Regions from separate parts of the Neorhizobium fuzhouense genome, predicted to be linked through region 1. Evidence: predicted binding sites of a transcription regulator. Region 1 holds the regulator's gene; each other region holds the start of a gene.
The links. Region 1 encodes PhoB, which activates phosphate uptake and scavenging genes when phosphate is short. Its sites were predicted from a motif close to TGTCATNNANCTGTCAT; they were not measured.
Positions count from the first base shown of each region.

Region 1 (5,345 bases):
AATGAGCGGGCAAGCAATCCGCAGAAGCTTTTGACCGCCAATTATCCGGTCCTCGCCCGCACTGCGGTGGCCAAGGTTCTGGGCGTTGCCGAAACCGACCGCACCGCCATGCGCGATGTGGGCCTGATGCTGTCTGACAGCGTGCGCTCGCAGCTGCGTGACCTCGTCGTTGCCGATCCCTCGATCATCGGCAAGACGCAGACGGTCCAACTGCTCGCCTCGGGCGATACGGACTCGGCCTTCAAGGGGCAGATCAACCTGTCGGTCACCGAAAACAACCGCAAGGTTTCCGACCGCCAGGTCGGCTGGATGAACCAGATGGCTGAAAGCGGCGTTCTGGCCAAGCATTTCAACACCGGGATCTTCTTCAACGGTGCTTCCAGCCGTCCGGAAGCAGCCGGTGTCGGCGTGGCCCTGATTGGCTCCTTCTACATGATGCTGATCGTGCTGGTGTTGGCGCTGCCCATTGGTGTCGCCGCGTCGATCTATCTGGAAGAGTTTGCCCCGAAGAACCGTTTCACGGACCTGATCGAGGTCAACATCAACAATCTGGCCGCCGTGCCCTCGATCGTCTACGGCCTGCTCGGGCTTGCCGTCTTCATCAACTTCATGGGCCTGCCGCGCTCGGCCTCGCTGATCGGCGGCCTGGTGCTGACGCTGATGACCCTGCCGACGATCATCATTGCCACGCGTGCGGCGCTGAAGGCTGTGCCGCCGTCGATCCGCGCCGCAGCGCTCGGGCTCGGCGCCTCCAAGATGCAGACGATCTTCCACCACGTCCTGCCGCTTGCCATGCCCGGCATTCTCACCGGCACCATTATCGGTCTTGCCCATGCGCTGGGCGAAACCGCACCGCTTCTTCTCATTGGCATGGTCGCCTTCGTCGCCAATTACCCGACGACGCCGCTCGACCCGTCGACGGCCTTGCCGGTGCAGATCTACATGTGGGCAAACGAGGCGGAGCGCGCCTTTGTCGAGCGCACCTCCGGAGCAATCATCATCCTGCTCCTGTTCCTCATTGTCATGAATGTCGGCGCGATCCTCTTGCGTCGTCGCTTCGAACGGCGTTGGTAGAAGGATACGGCCAATGAACATGATGTCGGAAGCAGCAGTTGAAAAGGCTCTGGATCAGAAAATGAATGACGTTTCCTACAAGATGGTGGGCAAGGACGTTTCCGTCTATTACGGCGAGAAGCGGGCCCTCTTCGACGTAAATCTCAATGTCCGCGAAAATACGGTGACGGCGCTGATCGGCCCTTCGGGCTGCGGCAAGTCCACCTTCCTGCGTTGCCTCAACCGCATGAACGATACGATCGAAAGCTGCCGCGTCACCGGCCGCATCACGCTCGATACCGACGATATCTACGATCCGTCGATCGACGTGGTGGAACTGCGCGCCCGCGTCGGCATGGTGTTCCAGAAGCCGAACCCGTTCCCGAAGTCGATCTACGAAAACATCGCCTACGGTCCGCGTATCCACGGTCTTGCCCGCAACAAGGCGGACATGGATCAGATCGTCGAGGCAAGCCTGCAGCGCGCCGGTCTCTGGAACGAAGCAAAGGACCGCCTGCACGAATCCGGCACCGGCCTCTCGGGCGGCCAGCAGCAGCGCCTGTGCATTGCCCGCGCCATTGCCGTGTCGCCGGAAGTCATCCTGATGGACGAGCCCTGCTCGGCGCTCGATCCGATCGCGACCGCGAAAGTGGAAGAGCTGATCCACGAGCTGCGCAGCAATTACACCATCGTCATCGTGACCCACTCGATGCAGCAGGCGGCCCGCGTCTCGCAGCGCACCGCCATGTTCCACCTCGGCCAGCTGGTCGAGGAGAACGACACCGACAAGATGTTCACCAACCCGGATGATCAGCGCACGCAGGACTACATCATGGGTCGCTTCGGCTGATTGCCGCCGCCGATCCCTGCCTGCCGCCTTGTGCTGACACCCCTATCCGAGGACGCCAAAATGCCTTCGCACATCCTTTCGGCCTATGACGAAGACCTGAAATACCTCAACCGCCGCATTTCCGAAATGGGCGGCCTTGCCGAGCAGATGTGCGGCGATGCCGTGCGCGCGCTCGTCAATTCCGATGGCGCGCTTGCCCAGAAGGTCATCTCCGACGACGTGATCCTCGATCACGCCGAGCGCGAGATCCAGGAAAAGGCGATCGTGACGATTGCCAAGCGCCAGCCGATGGCGGCGGATCTGCGCGAAATCATCGGCACGCTGCGCATTGCAGCCGATCTCGAGCGCGTCGGCGATCTGGGCAAGAACACCGCCAAGCGCGTCATTGCCGTGCAGGGCACCGGCGTTCCGCGCAAGCTTGCCCGTGGCCTCGAGCATCTGTCCGAGCTGGCGCTCGTGCAGCTGAAGGAAGTGCTCGATGTGTTCTCCAGCCGCTCGGTGCAGAAGGCGGAAGCCATCCGCCAGCGCGACGAGGAAATCGATGCCATGTACACCTCGCTGTTCCGCGAGCTGCTGACCTACATGATGGAAGACCCGCGCAACATCACGTCGTGCACGCATCTCCTGTTCTGCGCCAAGAACATCGAGCGCATCGGCGACCATGCCACCAACATCGCCGAGACGATCTATTACATTGCAACCGGTGCCCAGCCGGAAGGCGAGCGCCCCAAGGATGATACGTCCAACACGCTTGGTGCCGTGGCCGAGTAAGGCCATACTGACGGAGTGCCTGAACCATGCTGCCCAAAATTGCGGTTGTGGAGGACGAGGAAGCTCTCAGCGTCCTCCTGCGCTATAATCTCGAGGCCGAAGGCTACGAGGTCGAGACCATCCTGCGCGGCGACGAGGCGGAAATCCGCCTGCAGGAGCGGTTGCCGGATCTCTTGATCCTCGACTGGATGCTGCCGGGCGTCTCCGGCATCGAGCTTTGCCGGCGCCTGCGCATGCGTCCGGATACCGAACGCCTGCCGATCATCATGCTGACGGCACGCGGCGAGGAAAGCGAGCGTGTGCGCGGTCTGGCGACCGGTGCCGACGACTATGTGGTAAAGCCCTTCTCGACGCCGGAACTGATGGCGCGTGTGAAAGCCATGCTGCGCCGCGCCCGGCCGGAGGTTCTGTCGAGCGTGCTGCGCTGCGGCGATATCGAACTCGACCGCGAAACGCATCGCGTTCACCGCAAGAGCCGCGAAGTGCGGCTTGGGCCCACCGAGTTTCGCCTGCTGGAATTCCTGATGACATCGCCCGGCCGCGTCTATTCGCGCTCGCAGCTTCTCGATGGCGTCTGGGGTCACGATATCTACGTGGACGAGCGCACCGTCGACGTGCATGTCGGGCGCCTGCGCAAGGCGCTCAACTTTTCCAACATGCAGGATGTGATCCGCACCGTGCGCGGCGCCGGCTATTCGATGGAAGCCTGAGGCGGTCCCCGCACGCCGGTTTTGCCAGACCCAAAACGTTCAACGCCCGGTGGCCCTGCTGCCGGGCGTTTGTCTTGTCCCCAGTCACCGGTCACTGCCGAGCGCGCAAAAAAAACGGGCGCGGGGCCCGTTTTTCGTTCGCATCGGCTGACGATCCCTTAAGGATCAGGCGCGGGCAGCGGCCGAGATGTTGGCGGCCTTGCGACGCTCGTTCACCGGCTGGTAGGCAAGCCGCGCGTGATACTTGCAATAGGGCGAGGTATCGGCAGATTCCGAACCGCAGAAGTGGAAATCGTCCTTCAGCGGGTCGCCCATCGGCCACTTGCAGGTGCGCTCGGTGAGATCCGTCAGCGACAGCTTGCGCGACATCGGCACGACGACATTGCTCGGTGCCTTGAATTCTGCCGGTTCGGCGGCTTCGGCCTCGACCTCTTCCGTCACCAGCGTGGCGCCGAGCGGACGGGTAACGGTGCGGGTGGGGGCGCCGGCCGGGGTGCGGGCGGCAAAGTTTGGTGCGCGCGGCGCCGACGTGGTGCGCTTGGCGGGCGCGGTGCGCGCCGTTGCCTGCGTGCCGCCGGCCTTTGCGCGGCCCGGCAGGTTGAGGCGATGCACCTTGCCGATCACGGCGTTGCGGCTGACGCCGCCCAGCTGTGTGGCGATCTGGCTTGCGCTCAGGCCTTCGGCCCAAAGCCGCTTTAGTCTCTCGACGCGCTCGTCCGTCCAGTTCATGCTGTCTCTCCGCCTTAGAGCATCTGTGCGAGACAGAATCGTTCACCCTCCGGCGGGAGGATTTCCTGCCGGACATACCATATCTATACGTTTGGTGACTAGTTCCGCCGCATGCAGTCTAGTAATTGATCTTTAACCTATCGGCCCGGGGACTCGCTGACAAGAGTCGGTGGAATCGCCGCGAATCGATTTCCGGGTTTTCCCCAACTTGCTTTTAAGGCGAGTCTTTTTTGTCACAGCGCGAAAGCCTGGCGCAAGCCAGCCTCACGCAGCGGAAATCCCCCGGAATTCAAGCGATTTGTTGACAGTTGATCCTGAAATGCAGATAGTGCGCCTGCCGCCGCTCAAGGCGGCATTTTTGATTTCTGGTTTGCGTTCGGGCAGCCCGCGGGCGCTTGGACGGATGATTGCCCAAGGAGTGATGTCGCCATGGCTGAAGCCGCGCTTTTCGACACCTTTGCACGGGCCCCGCTGCGTTTTACGCGTGGCGAGGGGGTCTGGCTCGTGACGGAAACGGGCGAGCGATATCTCGATTTCGGTGCGGGCGTCGCCGTCACCTCCTGCGGCCATTCCAACCCGCATCTGGTCCAGGCCCTGAAGGATCAGGCCGAAAAGGTCTGGCACCTGTCCAACCTCTACGAGATCCCCGATCAGGAGCGGCTGGCCCGTCGTCTGGTCGAGGCGACCTTTGCCGATAAGGTGTTCTTCACCAATTCGGGCGCGGAAGCGCTGGAATGCGCCATCAAGACCGCCCGCCGCTACCATTTTTCCAAGGGTCACCCGGAAAAATTCCACATCATCACCTTCGAAGGCGCCTTCCATGGCCGCACGATCGCGACGATCGCCGCCGGCGGCCAGGAAAAATACATGGAGGGCTTCGGCCCGAAGGCGCAAGGCTTTGACCAGGTTCCCTTCGGCGATCTCGAGGCGCTGAAGGCCGCCATCACGGAAAACACCGCAGCCCTGCTGATCGAGCCGATCCAGGGCGAGGGCGGTATCCGCGTCGTCGCCAAGGAATTCCTGCGCGAGCTGCGCCAGATCTGCGATGACCGCGGCATTCTCCTGATGTTCGATGAAGTGCAGTCCGGCGTTGGCCGTACCGGAAAATTCTTCGCCTATGAGGCAACCGGCATCGCGCCCGATATCATGGCCGTTGCCAAGGGCATCGGCGGCGGCTTTCCTTTCGGGGCCTGCCTTGCAACCGCCGAGGCAGCGTCCGGCATGAAGCCCGG
Region 1 is NZ_JBHFFP010000006.1:8,206-13,550, reverse strand. It holds gene pstA (phosphate ABC transporter permease PstA) at 1-1,074, shown strand, start outside; gene pstB (phosphate ABC transporter ATP-binding protein PstB) at 1,088-1,903, shown strand; gene phoU (phosphate signaling complex protein PhoU) at 1,964-2,674, shown strand; gene phoB (phosphate regulon transcriptional regulator PhoB) at 2,701-3,384, shown strand; gene ACEXP3_RS12190 (GcrA family cell cycle regulator) at 3,550-4,113, opposite strand; gene ACEXP3_RS12185 (aspartate aminotransferase family protein) at 4,543-5,345, shown strand, end outside.

Region 2 (5,345 bases), on a different contig from region 1:
GACAGTTTTGGATCATGGATCGCCATGATCTGGTCAAAACCCGTCTCTGCCTCAGCGGCAAGCGCGATGGCGGCCTGCGGGGTGACGTGATCTTTGCGGCCGCGCATATCCACAACGAGGATCTTGTTACCAAGCCCGTTCATCTTTGCAAATTCGACCGTATTATCCATGACGTCACCCATTCGGCGCGTTTTTTCGACGCCGCTTTCGGCCTATATGGCGGAAAAGCGGCCTGATTTAAAGAGGCGGGCGCGATCCGCTAGCCACCGCGCCGCCGCTCGATGCACGGCGCCATCACGCAGAGCAGTTCAAACAGGATGTTTGCCCCGGCAAGCGCCGTCATGCCGGCGAGATCGAAGGGTGGCGCAACCTCCACCACATCGGCCCCGACGATATCGACGCCGGCCAGCAGCCGCACCAAGCCTTGAGCCTCGCGGGTGGAAAAGCCGCCGATCTCAGGCGTGCCGGTGCCGGGGGCCATCGAGGGGTCGATGCTGTCGATATCGAAGGTGACATAGGTCGGGCCGGTGCCGGCAATGGCGCGCGCTTCTTCCATCACGGAGACTGCGCCGCGCTCGACGAATTCCTCCATGTAGATGATGCGGATGCCCTGGCTTTTGGCCCAGTCATGGTCGGTCGTGTCGTAGATCGAGCCGCGAATGCCGATCTGTACCATGCGCTTCGGGTCCAGCAGGCCTTCCTCGATGGCGCGGCGGAAGGGCGTGCCGTGGGTGTAGCGGTTGCCGCCGAAATAGCTGTCATTGGTATCGGTATGGGCATCGAAATGGATGAGGCCGACCGGGCGGTTTTTGGCGACCGCCCGCAGCACCGGCAGCGTCGTCAGGTGATCGCCGCCGACGGCAAGCGGCAGCGCGCCGGCTGCAACGATCGCCGCAATGCCGGCCTCGATGCGGGTCAGACCATCCATGAGGTCGATGGGGTTGACCGAGACATCGCCGACATCGGCGACATTGGCGATCGAAAATGGCTCGACGCCGGAGACGTGATGGACGCGGCGAATGAGGCTTGACTGGTTGCGCACCTCGCGCGGCCCATGGCGGGCGCCGGCGCGGTTCGTTGTGCCGCCATCCCAGGGAATGCCGACCAGCGCAATATCGAGACCATCCGCAGAGGTCACTGCCGGCAGGCGCATGAAGGTGGAGTGGCCGGCAAAACGCGGCACTTCGGCGGCATCAACAGGTTGGTGAAATTGCGCATTCACGGGGGACGGCTCCAATGCAATCAGGATGAAGGCGGGCGAAAGATTGCCCGTCTTCAATGGAGCAGAGGCAGAGGCGGCTGTAAATGCTGCAACGCGACATATGCTGGCTACTGTGTCGAAGCACAGGCACCGCCCCGCCCGGACAGCGGGCCGCTAGTCGGCAACAACAGGCATGTAGAGATCGCCGCCTTCGCGGTATTTCGCCGCCATCGCCTCCAGCCCCTCCTTCTGCGCCTCGGCCCGAATATCGTGGGAGATCCGCATGGAGCAGAATTTCGGGCCGCACATGGAGCAGAAATGTGCCACCTTGTGCGCCTCCTTCGGCAAGGTTTCGTCATGCATGGAGCGGGCCGTTTCCGGATCGAGGGAGAGGTTGAACTGGTCCTCCCAGCGAAACTCGAACCGCGCGCGAGACAGCGCATCATCGCGCAATTGGGCGGCCGGATGCCCCTTGGCGAGATCGGCGGCATGGGCTGCGATCTTGTAGGTGATGACGCCGACCTTCACGTCATTGCGGTCGGGAAGGCCGAGATGCTCTTTTGGCGTGACGTAACACAGCATGGCGGTGCCAAACCAGCCGATCATCGCGGCCCCGATGGCCGACGTGATGTGATCGTAACCCGGCGCGATGTCGGTGGTCAGTGGACCCAGCGTATAGAAGGGCGCCTCGCCGCAGGTTTTCAGCTGCTTGTCCATGTTTTCCTTGATCTTGTGCATCGGCACATGGCCGGGGCCTTCGATCATCACCTGGCAGTCTTTTTTCCAGGCGATTTTTGTCAGCTCGCCAAGCGTTTCCAGTTCGGCAAATTGTGCGGCATCATTGGCATCGGCAATCGAGCCCGGGCGCAACCCGTCGCCCAGCGAAAACGACACGTCATAGGCGCGGGCGATGTCGCAGATCTCGTCGAAATGCTCGTAAAGAAAGCTTTCCTTGTGATGGTGCAGGCACCACTTGGCCATGATCGAGCCGCCGCGCGAGACGATGCCGGTGACGCGGTTGACGGTGAGATGGATATAGGAAAGCCGCACGCCGGCATGGATGGTGAAATAATCGACGCCCTGTTCGGCCTGTTCGATCAGCGTGTCGCGATAGACCTCCCAGCTGAGATCTTCGGCAATGCCGCCGACCTTTTCCAGCGCCTGATAGAGCGGCACGGTGCCGATTGGCACCGGTGCATTGCGGATGATCCAGTCGCGGATGTTGTGGATGTTGCGCCCGGTCGACAGGTCCATCACCGTATCGGTACCCCAGCGGATGGCCCAGACCATCTTTTCCACCTCCTCCGCCATGGACGAAGTCACGGCGGAATTGCCGATATTGGCATTGATCTTGACGAGGAAATTGCGGCCGATCACCATCGGCTCCAGTTCCGGGTGGTTGATGTTGGCGGGAATGATCGCCCGCCCTGCCGCCACTTCGGCACGCACGAATTCCGGCGTGACATGGTCTGGAATCTGGGCGCCAAAGCTTTCGCCATCGCGGACCAGCGCTTCCTGGGCTGCCTTGCGGCCAAGGTTTTCGCGGATGGCAACAAATTCCATTTCGGGTGTGATGATGCCCGCGCGGGCATAGGCCAGCTGCGTGACGGCCTTACCGCCGCGCGCCCGCAAGGGGGTGTGACGCACCGGAAATTCCGGCGTCAGCCTGTCGCCGCTGACAAAACCATTGTCTGCCGCACTCACCGGGCGGCCCTCGTAAGCTTCCACATCGCCGCGCGCTAACAGCCAGTCGTATCGCGGGCGGGTGAGACCGGCATCGATGGCAATGGTGACGGCGGGATCGGTGTAAGGCCCGGAGGCATCGTAGACAGTGACCGGTGGTTCGCCGGCCGTCGGGTGCAGCGCGATCTGGCGCAGTGGCACGCGCAGATCGGGATAGAGGTCTCCGGCAAGGTGGATCTTGGTCGAGGCCGGCAGCGGGCCGGTGGTGACTTCGGGGGTGGGAAAAGGTCGGGCAATGTTCATCGTGAGGCTCCAAGGGTTGGAGACCCAGTCATGTCAGCCGGAAAGATGGAGAAACGCCTGCCGCGATCCTGCAAGACAGGATTTCTGGCATCTGCAGCGCGCACCGTCCCTACGCCAGTATGAACTGGATCAGGTTCAACGGGTCACTGCGCTGCCTCTTTCAAAGCCCAGCAGTATCTCAGCCCCTTGGCGGGACCCCCCTGGTGAATGCGATGGAGTGTCGGCAAAGAGGTGCCGGATGTCAATGGAAAGCCGCAGCTTTCGGACCTGCCCCCGAAGCTTCACACTCGGATCGTCTGTCTGGGAGAGGGGAGGCCCGGCCGAAGATGTTGGGGGGCTGGGGGTAAGGTCAACACATCCAGCCGGGCCAATATGGCGCGAACGCGCCAACTGTCGAGCGTGAACCTGATCGCCAATTCCGGCAGGGTTTTGTTCGAAATCGGGCAGAAGAAGAGAATTGTCGGGGCAGCGGCGTATGCAGGTGCCTCTGCCTTTTGCGTGTGCTGTCGGGTTGATTTTTTCTAAGGCTGAGGCACACTGTCATGTGAGTGTTACATGGCGTTGGGAGCATTGATGACCGATCAGCCAGACGTATTCGGGCGCGACCGTCCCCCAGAAGGGGCCGTGGTCGTCGAACTGAGCCAGTACCGCCAGAACAGTGACCCGATCCCCATCACCTTCCACCGGCGAGAGCTGGATGCGATCCTGCGCATCTATGGCCGCATGGTCGGCGAAGGCGAGTGGAAGGATTATGCGATCGATCATCTGAAGGACAAGGCGGTGTTTTCGATCTTCAAGCGCTCCGGCGAAATGCCGCTCTACCGCATCGAGAAGAACCCGAAGCTTGCGGGAAAGCAGGGTGCGTTCAGCGTTATGAACACGCATGGCATGATCCTGAAGCGCGGCCATGAGCTGCCGCAGGTGCTGAAAGTGTTCGACAAGGTGTTGAAGCTCGTCGATTGAGACGCCCTTTGACCGGCGGGCGGCAGGAAGGCTGAGAGCGATTGCCTTTCAGCCGGCAAACAGCGTGCCCGGATAGGTGTCGAGATCCGGGTCGGTCGAGGTGCCGGCGCCGAGTTCCCTTTGCATGAAGATCGTATCCAGCCATGTGCCGTGCTTGTAGCCGGTGCCTTGCATCGTGCCGACCATGCGAAAGCCGAGTGCCGCATGAAGGCCCGCAGAGGCGGGACTTGCGCCGCCGATCACGGCCACCATCTGGCGAAAGCCAAGCGCTGTCGTGCGTGTGATGAGTTCGGCCAGCAGCGCCTTGCCGATGCCGCGGCCACGTGCTTCCGGCGCCAGATAAATCGAATCTTCCACCAGCCAGCGATAGGCGGGCCGTGTGCGAAAGGCGGAGGCATAGGCGTAGCCGAGGAGGCTGCCATCCTCGTCTTCTGCGGCAATATAGGGATATCCCTTGGCGATGATGGCCTCGAAACGGGCGCGCATCTCCGCCTCATCCGGTGCCACCAGCTCATAGCTTGCCGTCCCGTTCAGCACGCTGTCGCGGTAGATGGCGGTGATGATCGAAATGTCGGAAAGGGTGGCGTCGCGCAGGCGCAAGGTCATGAAAACACTGCCAGTTAAATGTGATACGCCGACAGTAGGACGCGCGGCCAAGCCTTGCAAGATGTTGGTCAAGGCTCTGTCACCACAAAAAAAAGGCGGCCCGCGAAGGCCGCCTTTCGAACATCTGCCTGTCCGACTGCTTAGTTGTTCCGGTTGCCCAGGAACTGCAGCATGAACATGAACAGGTTGATGAAGTCGAGATAAAGCGTCAGCGCACCCATGATTGCCTTGCGGCCCATCACGGCTGCATCGTCGCCGTCGAAATACATTTCCTTGATCTTCTGCGTGTCATAGGCGGTGAGGCCCGCAAAGATCAGCACGCCGAGCACCGAAACCGCGAAGGACAGGGCCGACGAAGCAAGGAAGATGTTGACGACAGAGGCGATGATCAGGCCGAAGAGACCCATGATCAGGAACGAGCCCATGGCCGTCAGGTCACGCTTCGTGGTGTAGCCGTAAAGCGACAGGGCACCGAACGAGGCAGCCGTCACGAAGAAGGTCTGCACGATGCTCTGGCCGGTATAGACCAGGAAGATCGAGGACAGCGACAGGCCCATCAGGCCGGCATAGACCCAGAAAGCGGTCTGTG
Region 2 is NZ_JBHFFP010000005.1:174,436-179,780, forward strand. It holds gene dapF (diaminopimelate epimerase) at 1-170, opposite strand, end outside; gene speB (agmatinase) at 260-1,222, opposite strand; gene thiC (phosphomethylpyrimidine synthase ThiC) at 1,376-3,187, opposite strand; TPP riboswitch at 3,276-3,399, opposite strand; gene ACEXP3_RS11210 (DUF2794 domain-containing protein) at 3,761-4,150, shown strand; gene ACEXP3_RS11215 (GNAT family N-acetyltransferase) at 4,199-4,756, opposite strand; gene ACEXP3_RS11220 (Bax inhibitor-1/YccA family protein) at 4,897-5,345, opposite strand, start outside.
Region 2: the regulator PhoB is predicted to act here: its motif matches at 3,726-3,742, upstream of ACEXP3_RS11210 (DUF2794 domain-containing protein).

Region 3 (5,345 bases), on a different contig from region 1:
GCGGCCGACAGCTGCGGAACAAGGCCGAAATGCGCCATCCACCAGTCGCGCTCGTGGTCGACTTCGTTGAGCATGTCATAGATGCAGCGCACGCAGCGCGCCTCTTCCACGCCCTCCTTCATCGGCCAGGTGATGATGGCGCAGTCTCCGACATAGTCATCGATCTCGCCCCGATGGCGCCGCACGTGGTAAGCAAGGGCGGCAAACACCGCGCCGATAAACGCCTGCGCCTTCAGGTCGCCGTACTGGCGGGCATAGGCGCTCGACCCCACGATGTCGAGAAACAGGAACACGCGCTCCTCCTCGACCGGGTGCCGATAGCGGCCCGTCAGTAGGCTCAGAAACACGCGACGCCCCAGCAACTGCAGGACGCGCAACACGGTGATGCCGAAGAAGAACATCACCAGCGTGTAGAGAAAGGCCGGCGGGCGGATGACGAGAACCTGCTTCCAGCCCGCCTCAAAAATCCCGGTTGTCTTCAGCACCACACCCGCAAGCGCAAATCCGAGGCCGGACAGCAGGAGGTAGAGGGCAAGCGTCGACAGGAAATAGGCCGGCGTCGCCAAACGCCGCAGACGCACCTGCAGGCGCGGCATCAGCCGTCCGCTTTCGAAGGCGATGAGCGGCATGCTGCAGGCGAGCGCATAGACGGCGCCAATGAGGAGGGGGCCGTTGATCTCGAACAGCAGCATATAGAGAACGCCGGTAAAGGCGATCAGCAGCGCCAGCAGCAGCCAGCGAAGGCCGGCGAGCAGCGGCCCGCCCCGCAGCGTCTTTCGGTGAGGTTCGCGCATGCCCATCCCTTATCCTCCCCGTCGGGCGTTCGCCAGCCGGTCGCGCCACGATACGAGCGATAAGGGTTTGCGCAAGTGCGTAATACCAGGTGGGCGCCGGAAGCCGGCGCCCATCGTCATGCGGTGTTTGCCAGAACCTTACTTGGCGGTGAGGAACGCGCCGACATCCAGCAGCACGAATTCGTTGTCGTCGGCCTTGTCGACGGCACGACCCGCCGAGAAGGGCAGGTTGTTGTCATTGCCGACAACGATGTGGCTGGCATCGACCACATCGACATTTTCGATGGTGACGAAGGGCATGGTGTAGATACCATCCTTGCTGCCCTGCAGTGCCTTCTTGTCGGGATCGGCAATGTTCATGAGGTCGATATAGCCGATCTTGCGGGCGGCCTTGCCGACGTTTTCATCCGACATTTCGATCTTGTAGATGCGCTTGTGCTTGGCCGGCGCATCAAAGCAGGTCGGTTCCGGCTTCTTCGGGTCGGCGCAGGCAAGGGCCGCGGAGCCCGCGCCATTGTCGCGTTCGATGACGAGCGCGGTCGTTGCATCCACCATGTTGAAATCGCCGATGGCAACGCCGCCTTCGCTCAGCGGGTAAAGCCAGCTGCGGCCGGTCCAGGCCTTGGAGGCGGCATCCAGCTCGATGATGCGCAGCGCCGTCTGGCCGTCGGTCTTTTCGCCGGACCCGTCTTCGAGGAACAGCGGACCTTCCAGCAGGCCGTAAAGCTTGGCGCCGTCCTTCGACAGGGCAAGACCTTCAAAGCCGCCGGAGCGCTTCAGGTTGAACACCGGCATTTTGGCGGCGGGGTTGGCCGGAAGGCTGATCAGGGCATTGTCCGGAGACGTTACCGGCTTGCCGTCGACCACGGTTGCGATCACGGCGGTCAGGCGGCCTTCGGTGTCGAACTTCAGCACGTAGGGGCCGAACTCCTCGCCGACCCAAAATCCGTCCGCCACCGGCTGGATCGATTCGACGTCGAAATCGGCGCCGGTGAGATAGCGCTTGTCGGCGCCTTCCATGGCAATCGGGAAGGGGGCCTTCTTGTCCGGGTCGGAGAGGAAGAGGGTGCCGAGACGTTCGACCTTGCCGGCGGCCCAGTCGATCCTGATGTGGTGCAGCATCAGCATGGCGTCACTCGAATTGTTCTTCGAGCCGAAGCCGTTGTCCGACAGTGTCCAGAACGTGCCGTCGGCCATGGTCTTGATGCCGGAAAAGCCCTGCAGGGGCTGGCCGTCGAAGGGAAGCGAAAGACCGGTCAGGCGCGCGCCGTCCTTGCCGGGAATGGTGCCCAGCTTGTCGGTGCGCTTGCGGTCCGCGGTGGTGAACTTGCCGGAGGTCTTCAGCGTTGCCGGTGCATCGGCAGGAGCCGCTACCATCGTATCGGAAGGAAGGATCGCCTGCGAGACGAGCTTGGCCGGAAAGGCCTTTTCTTCGGCGTGGGACTGTCCTGCCAGAACGGCAAGGAGCGCAACGGAGGCAAGGAGAGTTCGGGTCATGGAACACCTGTGCATGAGGGAGAAGAACACTATCCTCCTACGTGCAGCAGATGACGGCGCGATCACGCCCGATTGAAATTCCAATGAAGTTTCAATGACAGAGCAAGATACCGGGCCGGTCCGAAGGCACAGGCCTGCGGGCTTGATCCGGATCGCGCACCCGCCCCGTTCAGGCTGGCATGTCGACCGTCTCGACCTTCTTGTCGATGAAGCGGAGGGCAACCTCGCCGGAGATGAGCTTCAGGGCCGGTTCGCCGAACAGCTCGCGCCGCCAGCCGGTCAGTGCTGCCACCTCGGCCTTTTCGCCTTCGGTGGCGATCTTGTCGAGATCGTCGCTGTTGGCGATGACTTTGGCCGCAACGCCATGCTTTTCCGAGATGAGGCGCAGCAGCACCTTCAGAAGCTCGACCGCCGACTGGGCGCCCTCCGGCGTATGGGAATGTTTTGGCGCCTGCGGCATCTCGGCCTTCGGCAGCGCCAAAGCGGTGTTGACGGCATCGAGGATGGCAGTTCCGGACGACGAGCGTTCCCAGCCCTTGGGGATGGTGCGAAGCCGCCCCAGCGCCTCGCTGTCCTTCGGCTGCTGCTGGGCAATCTCGAAGATCGCATCGTCCTTCAGCACGCGCGAGCGCGGCACGTCGCGGCTGCGCGCCTCGCGTTCACGCCAGGCCGCCACATATTTCAGCACCGCCAGTTCCTGCGGCTTGCGCAGGCGCGATTTCAGCCGAAGCCAGGCATCGTCGGGATGCATGTCATAGGTTTCGGTCGATTCCAGAACCGCCATTTCCTCGGCGACCCAGGTCGTGCGGCCTTCGCTTTCGAGCTTGGCCTTGAGGCTCAGATAGACATCGCGCAGATGCGTGACGTCGGCCATCGCATAATCCAGCTGCTTGTCCGACAGCGGCCGGCGGCTCCAGTCGGTAAAGCGGGAGGACTTGTCGATCTGGACATTCTTCGTGCGCTGCACGAGCTGGTCGTAGGAGATCGAATCGCCAAAGCCGCAGACCATGGCGGCAACCTGCGTGTCGAAGATCGGATGCGGGATCAGCTTGCCGAGATGATAGACGATTTCCAGATCCTGGCGCGCCGCATGGAACACCTTCACGACGGACGTATCGGCCATCAGTTCGAAGAAGGGTGTCAGATCGATGCCCTTGGCCATCGGATCGACAATCACTTCCAGATCCGGGCTTGCCATCTGAATGAGACAGAGGATCGGCCAGAAGGTGGTTTCGCGCAGGAACTCCGTATCGACAGTCACGAATTCCGATTGGGCCAGTTTGCGGCAGGCGTCTTGAAGAGCGGCAGTTGTTTCAATCATCAGCTTCGGTCGTCGGATGGGAGAAAAATCGTTCAACCTTCCTTTCTCTTTCGCCAGAAGATGTCAACAGAGACAGCCGCCTTGCGCACCGTCATTGCGGCCGCGCCGCCATTATTGCGCAAGAGCCGGCGGGCCTTCATCGGAGCGGCCGGTGCGCAGTGCCTCGATATTGTCGCGGTGAACGGTCTCGTAGGGCGCGAAATAGTCGATTGAGCCGGACGCGATTTCCGCCGCGACGAAATCGGAGAGAGGCTCTTCTTCGAGTGCCGGATCGGCGATCCGGGCGGTGAGCCGCTCCAGATAGGCGCGGTTGGCGTCGATGAGGTCCGGCCCGTATCCGCCTGCGGCAATGCGCGCCTCGCTGCCGTGATTGGGCAGGATGCGCTGGATCGGCAGCGCCGCGAGCCTGCCGAGCTCGGCAATGTGGCGGTCAACGCCGAGAGGTTCGGAAATATAGGTGATGGTGTCTTCCAGCGTATCGCCGGCGAGCAGCAGCTGCTCTGCGGGAAGCCACAGCACCGTGCCATCTGCACTGTGAATGTCAAACTGCAGGAGATGGACCGACCGATCGCCAAGCGCAAGCTCCAGCCTGTCCTCAAAGATCCGGTTCGGCAGGATGAGCGGATGGATCGGCGGGTCGCGTTCGGCAAGCGCCTTTGCATTCAACGTCATGGTGTCGAGCGTCAGCCGGTTGGCGATGATCTCACAATCGGCAAAGACGGCGTTTCCGGCAATGTGGTCGGTGTGCCAATGGCTGTGGATCACGGTGATGTCGGATACTCCCTGCGCTTCAAGATGGGTGCGGATGGCGCGAGCGTGGCTGAGCGACATATGCGTGTCGTAGACCAGCGCCTGATCGCCCGAGACGAGCGCGTAGCTGGCGATACCGAGCGCATAGGCGCCGTCGTCCAGCCAGTTCCGCTTCGGCGAATGCAGGCGCTTTCCTGCGATGCGGCCGTCATAATAGGCGTAAAGGCCCGGATAGGGCTCCAGGATGCGAAGGGTGGCGCAAAGGTCGGTCATGGCAGCATCCACGGGCGGAGAGGGCAGGAGGCCTCAGACGACGCGGACATAGCTTGTCATGCCGGTCTTCTGGTGCTCGATGATGTGGCAGTGCAGAACCCAGTCGCCCGGGTTGTCTGCCACCAGCGCAAGCTGCACCTTTTCGTCCGGCGCCACCAGATAGGTATCGGAAATCAGCGGGCTCACCGGTCGCGCAGAGGATGAAACCACCTGGAAATTCATGCCGTGCAGGTGAATGGGATGCAGGTGCGGCGTGTTGTTGACGAGGTTCAACACATACGACTTGCCGCGCTTCATCTCGGCAAGCGGCGCCGAAGGATCGGGCACATCGCCCGGCCACGGCACCTTGTTGATCGCCCAGAAGGAATAGCCGAGCGTGCCGCAGATCGAATCGCGCGCAGCATTTTCGGCGGTGGCGCTGAGGACGAGCGGAATTTCCTCAGCCGATGCGAGATCCGGCTTTTCGAACGGATTTTCGGCAAGCGGCGGCACGTCGCCCAGGCTGCGCTTGCGATTCGCACCAACGCTGCGAAAGGTCGCGACGGTTTTCGCGGTCGATGGCCGTGTATCGGTGAGCGTCACGACTTCGCCCTCGCTCTCCGGCATCCGCAGAACGAGATCGAGCCGCTGGCCGGGACCGATGACGCTCGTCTCAAGCGCCAGAGGCTTTGGTAGCGGCTGTCCGTCGAGTGCGACGATCAGCGCCTGCG
Region 3 is NZ_JBHFFP010000001.1:156,880-162,224, reverse strand. It holds gene ACEXP3_RS00825 (adenylate/guanylate cyclase domain-containing protein) at 1-794, opposite strand, end outside; gene ACEXP3_RS00820 (esterase-like activity of phytase family protein) at 933-2,291, opposite strand; gene rnd (ribonuclease D) at 2,461-3,612, opposite strand; gene ACEXP3_RS00810 (MBL fold metallo-hydrolase) at 3,724-4,635, opposite strand; gene ACEXP3_RS00805 (multicopper oxidase family protein) at 4,669-5,345, opposite strand, start outside.
Region 3: the regulator PhoB is predicted to act here: its motif matches at 2,375-2,391, upstream of ACEXP3_RS00820 (esterase-like activity of phytase family protein).